2 linked regions of the Prochlorococcus marinus XMU1419 genome follow. The protein of the gene in region 2 interacts with the protein of the main gene of each other region in a pairwise test. Links are inferred from orthologs where the notes say so. Each region holds a gene or a part of one and is shown on either strand. Other genes may lie near its edges.

Evidence for each region. The genes of interacting proteins can lie anywhere in the genome.
Region 1: the proteins of dnaA (region 2) and dnaB interact in binary tests that used the Escherichia coli proteins (3 or more experiments, as listed by UniProt). The link is inferred for Prochlorococcus marinus XMU1419 from one-to-one orthologs.

Annotation. Positions count from the first base shown.
Region 1 is NZ_JAAORO010000003.1:544,028-546,912, reverse strand. What follows is about bases 80-2,885. They hold dnaB (replicative DNA helicase), read right to left. Parts: upstream 2,271-2,885; coding sequence 888-2,270; downstream 80-887. Other genes in these bases: HA151_RS09055 (acyl-CoA desaturase), read right to left, coding at 2,805-2,885; rplI (50S ribosomal protein L9), read right to left, coding at 2,329-2,784; mnmG (tRNA uridine-5-carboxymethylaminomethyl(34) synthesis enzyme MnmG), read right to left, coding at 80-874. Outside these bases: more of mnmG, read right to left, coding at 1-79. UniProt on the Escherichia coli protein: The main replicative DNA helicase, it participates in initiation and elongation during chromosome replication. Travels ahead of the DNA replisome, separating dsDNA into templates for DNA synthesis.
Region 2 is NZ_JAAORO010000001.1:516,404-519,425, reverse strand. Bases 72-3,014 are described here. They hold dnaA (chromosomal replication initiator protein DnaA), read right to left. Parts: upstream 2,269-3,014; coding sequence 874-2,268; downstream 72-873. Other genes in these bases: HA151_RS02945 (TIGR04282 family arsenosugar biosynthesis glycosyltransferase), read left to right, coding at 2,461-3,014; HA151_RS02955 (glutathione S-transferase), read left to right, coding at 72-879. In the rest of the region: more of HA151_RS02955, read left to right, coding at 1-71; more of HA151_RS02945, read left to right, coding at 3,015-3,022. UniProt on the Escherichia coli protein: Plays an essential in the initiation and regulation of chromosomal replication. Binds in an ATP-dependent fashion to the origin of replication (oriC) to initiate formation of the DNA replication initiation complex once per cell cycle.

The sequences.
Region 1 (2,885 bases), on a different replicon or contig from region 2:
TCGGCCCCTTACTATCAATAAAACCCCCGTAAATAGGAGTTAAATGTAAATTGTCTCGAATTAGTTGATGTGTTTTGGTAGTTGTTCTTGTGATGTGACAACTAACTTGGGGCATATTATTTTTTATATCTGGGTCAAACGAAAAATATTTATCTGCTGCAGTACTTGGTTGAATATCTAATTCATCAAAAATAATACTTCTTTTATCAACTCTTGCTGGAGTTCCTGTTTTTAAACGTTCTGTTTTAATACCAATTTCGTGCAAGTTTTGAGTAAGACCTTTTGCTGCTTGTTCGCCTGATCTCCCAGCTGACATTGATTTATTTCCTATCCATATTCTTCCTTCTAAGAATGTACCGGCTGTAATGATAACTGATTTTGCTGAATAATAACTACCAAAAAAAGTCCTAACACCTTTTATTCTTTTTTTTACGATTTTTTTTGAGTTCAATCCAATTTCTTCAGTTTTTGCAATATCCAGTTCAGTAATCATTGCTTCTTTTAAAGATAAATTATCTGTATTTTGAAGAATTTCGATCATCTTTTTTGAGTATTCTCTTTTATCTGTTTGAGCTCTTAATGCCCATACAGCTGGTCCTCTACTTGCATTTAATATTCTTTTTTGAATTGCTGTTTTATCAGCTAATTTTCCAATGATTCCTCCTAATGCATCAACTTCATGCACTAACTGACTTTTTGCTGGACCACCAACTGCAGGATTACAAGGTTGCCAAGCAATCCTATCTAAATTGATTGTGAATAAGGCTGTAGAAAATCCTAATTTTGCCGTTGTTATAGCAGCTTCACATCCCGCATGTCCCCCTCCAATGACGATAATGTCAAAAGATTCATTTGTTGAGTGATGATCTTGCATTATGAGGATCGATTTAATTAGCTAAATTCCTAAATCTAGTAAATTGAGGTTCAAATAATAATTTAACAGTTCCTACGGGTCCATTTCTATGTTTAGTGACAATGATTTCTGTAATTCCTCTATCTTCAGTCTCTGGATTATAATATTCATCTCTGTAAATCATTAATACTAAATCTGCGTCTTGTTCAATAGATCCTGATTCTCTTAGATCGCTTAACATTGGTCTTTTATTTGTTCTAGACTCTACTCCTCTACTAAGCTGAGATAAAGCTACTACTGGCACTTTTAATTCTCTAGCCATGCTTTTAAGACCTCTTGTTATTCGTGAAAGTTCTTGCACCCTATTATCAGGGGTTGATCCTTCCATCAGCTGGAGGTAATCAATAACAATTAATCCTAATTCTTTTTTTTGTTCAGCTATTAATCTTCTGCACAGAGATCTCATCTCTAAAACACTTAAGTTAGGTTTGTCATCTATAAATATTGGTAATTGACCTAATGAATTGATACCTTCTCCAAGCAAAGGCCATTCATCTTGCTGTAATCTTCCTGTTCTTAATCTGCCACTCTCAATTCCAACTTCCATAGAGAGTAATCTATATGTCAACTGTTCTTTACTCATTTCAAGGCTAAATACGCACACAGGTAAATCTTGAGATTGTGCAACATTTTTAGCCAGATTAAGAACTATTGAAGTTTTTCCCATTGAAGGTCTTCCAGCAACAATTATTAAATCACTTCTTTGAAATCCTTGAGTCATCGCATCAAGGTCGTAAAAATTTACTGGAATTCCAGCTACTGAAGTACCTAATGATCTCGACTCTATTTCATTGAAAGTACTTGTAAGGATTTCAGCTGCTTGAGTAAGACCTTTTGAAGGTTTTTCTTGACTTATTTCAAAAATTTTTTGCTCCGCTTTATCTAGCACTTCATTGGTATCTTGAGTTTGATCAAAACCTAGTTGAACCACCTCATTTCCAGATCTGATAAGTTGCCTTCTCATGAATTTGTCGTTAATTAAATTAGCAACTTGTTCTATGGATGCTGTAGAGGAAACATTTTCAACTAATTCTACTAGTTTGTTGTTCCCTCCAATTTTTTCTAGTGATCCATTATCTGCTAACCAAGCACTCATTGATGTTAAATCAGTTGGTTTACCCTGGGTATGCAACATTAATGCCGTTCTATAAATCTCTTGATGGGCATTTATATAAAAAGCTTCAGGTTTAATTAGGTCTGCAATTCTTCCGATCGCGTCTGGATCAAGAAGTATGCCACCAAGAACAGCTTCCTCTGCTTGAACGTTTTGAGGAGGGACTAGTCCAGCATTTTCACTATTAAAATCCTTTTTAAAATTTTTATTTTGCCCATTATTTGGAAAAGGTACTGAAACCATATCTTTAATTGCTTAGATATATACTCTGGCTACTTTTCAAAATAATGCAACAAATTGATTAACTTGTTACTTCAATATTCACTTCTGCATTTACTTCTGGATGCAATTTTATTTTTGCAGTAAAAGAACCTAAATTATGAATATCAGGAACTGTGATGTTTCTTCTATCAATTTCTTTTTTAGTTGCCGCTTCTATTGCTTCGGCAACATCCCCATTGGTAACAGTTCCAAAAAGAACACCATCTTCTCCAACCTGTTTTTTGATAGTAAACCTACCTATGGTAGATAATGCAGTTTGGAAATCTAATGCTTCTTGCTTTAACTTATCAGCAGCGATTTTTTCTTTTTCTTTCTTCCTTTCAATTTGTTTAAGGACTGCCGGTGTTACATTCATTGCCTTGCCATAAGGTAATAAAAAATTTCTTGCGTATCCAGGTGCTACTTCAACTAGATCTCCTTCTTTACCTAGTGAAGCGATTGATTCAGTTAATGCGACTTGTACTCTTTTTGCCATGAAAATATTGAACAATATAGTTAATAATAAGACCTAGAGGGTAACTTTACTTTTTTTGCAAGACCAAATTTCGCAAGAATCTTAATATGTTCCCATGTTAA
Region 2 (3,022 bases):
TTTGGAGCACTTGGATCTTTTATAACATCTAGTCACCTTATTAAAATTCGAGAATTAGAGAGAGAAATCTTCAGATCATGGTGTAATTGGCTCTGCCGAGAAAGCTTTAATTTTATAGATAACTCTTTAAGAAAAAAAAGATTTAGAGAATCAATTTCTAAATTCGATGAAATTTTAAGTAGATCAAAATCAGGATTTATTGATCCATCAGTATCTAATACCAGTGATATAGAGCCAGGAGTTGGAGATATAATTTTTATTCCCTATATGGAGAGGATGAATGCTTCATTGATTTATTATAAAGGGTTTAATTTAAGATCTAATTACCGGAATGTAGATAACTGGCTTACACTTTTTGAAGGAACAAGTGCTTATAGAGGCACTCAAGGAGATTTTCATACTCACTCTCATGATTTACCCCCACAAATGGGCGGATGTTATAAAGAAAGCAATACAAAACAGATTTCCTACTCTCAGTCAATAGACTCTGGAGAAGGTCTTGGCAATTTTGAATTAAATAAAAAATGTGATTCAAATTATTACATTAGATTTGCTCTCAAAAGAGTCCTAAAGCACAAAGATAATTTGATAAAAGTTAATCCATGCGATAAAGAATGCTTTGAAGAATCATTGAGATCAGCTTTAACACATATGATCACAGGTGAAGTAATAATGCCTGAAAAACTCTCAGGGAAATCCCTAAGATATTTAAAAAATAGAATCTCAGTTCCAAGAGATATGCCAATTATTTCTGCAAGGTTATTAAGACAATCATTAAACAAAATTGAAATATTAAGTAATAACAATGAAAAAGATAAGATACCTATCAGTCATAGATATGATCAAGATCCTAGAAATTTTATTTCTAATTTACTATAAATTTTTTCTTGAATCTATTTGAAGTAAATCTCTTATTTTTTGAACTTGACTTGCAATATTAGGATCTATAGATAATTTTTTTTCAACTTGTTCAATAGCATACATAACAGTTGTATGGTCTTTTCCCCCAAATTCATCTCCAATTCTTGGAAGACTTAAATCGGTTCCTTGTCTCATAAGGTACATACCTATTTGTCTAGCTTGACTTACTGGTTTTCTTCTACTTGAACTAATCAATTCATCAGTAGAAACTTTAAAGAAATCAGAAACTTTTTTAATAACTTGTAAGGGAGTTACAACTACTCCAACACTATTTGGATCCAGCATTGGAGCAATTGATTGGACTGTCATTGGCAAGCCTGTTATTGAAGCAAATGCAACTGCTCTTGTGAATGCTCCCTCTAATTCTCGTATATTTGAAGTAAATCTTCCAGCGATAAATTGAATTAGATCTCTTGGAAGACTCATACTCTCTTGTTCTGCCTTCTTTTGAAGAATAGCTGTCCTCGTCTCAAGATCGGGGGGTTGAATATCTGCAGTCATACCCATTGAGAACCTAGAAATCAATCTCTCTTGAATCCCAGACAATTGATTTGGAGGTCTATCACTGGCTATGACTATTTGACTCCCTGATTCGTGAAGAGCGTTGAAAGTATGAAAAAATTCTTCCTGTGTATACTCTTTACCTTCTAAGAACTGTATATCGTCTATTAGAATCAAATCGACATTTCTATATTTATCTCGAATAGCAGTCATTCCATCTCTTCTAATACCACTAATAACGTCGTTTGTAAAAGTCTCTGTAGATACATATTTCACTTTTGCTTCTGGATCTATTTCAACTCGATAATGACCTATTGCTTGCATTAGATGAGTCTTGCCAAGGCCTACCCCACCACAAATAAATAATGGATTAAATTCTCTCCCAGGAGATTCTGCTACTGCTAAAGCTGCAGCATGAGCCAACCTGCTGTTAGGACCTACAACAAATCTTTTAAATACGTAGCGTAAATTTAGACCGTTAGGATTTTTAGATCGATTTTTTGAAGAAATATCATGGTTATTACTAGGAAAAGATTTTGTTTTATGATTAACGTTCTGTTCTTGTATGCTTTCTTTATTTGTTAAGTTACTACTGATATTTGTTTCCGATTTAAAAACAACTTTTACATTATGACCGCAAATTTCTTTTGCAGCTCTTTCGATAGTTTCACAATAATTCTTTCTTAACCAATCACTGGAAAATGTATTTGGTGTTATTAAGGTCAATAAGCCATTCTGAAAGCAATCAAATTTAGCAGGCCTTATCCACGTCTCGAATGAAGGCTTACTTAAAGTTTTTTGGAGTGACTGTTGAACTTCCGCCCAAATAGAATTAGTAGCTTGCAAAATTTTATTTCATAGATTATTAATCTAGTTGGAATTTAATAATTGGCCATTATCACATCACAAGATCATGATAAATTTAAAATTACTTAACAAAGTATCATCTAAATTTACAAGAAGAAATTTTATATTTTTTGTAGACATATAATTATCATAAACATTGTTGAAGAATTGGATAAAGCATTGCTTATCATCATGGCAAAATGGCACGGTTTTGGAAGATGCAAAACTAGATTAGCTAAAGAGATCGGGAAAAGAAATTCAGCAAAAATACAAAGTGTGATGACCAACCACACCATATCAGTCGCTAAATCTCTCCAAGAGACCAATCTCATTGATATTTCTTTAGCTATTTCTGGTTTAGGGGAAAAAAATTGTAAAAGATGGTCTAAAGAATTAGGCATTGAAAAGTTTAATTTACAAGGTAGAGGCTGCTTGGGAGAAAAAATGAAGAGGCAAATAATAATAAACAAAAAATTTTGTATTCAAAAAAAGATAAAAAATATTATTTTTATTGGTACTGACCTACCAGATTTATGCCATTTAGATTTATTAAATACTTTGAAAGAGCTAAGACAAAATGATCTTATATTAGGGCCATCAAATGATGGAGGTTATTGGGTTATTGGCTTATCAGCAAAAATAATATCAAAACATTTGCATTTACCTTTTATCAAAATTAGATGGAGTAAGGAAAACGTTCTTCAAAATACAATTGACAATTTGGCATCTACAAAATTGAGATATAAGTTTTTAA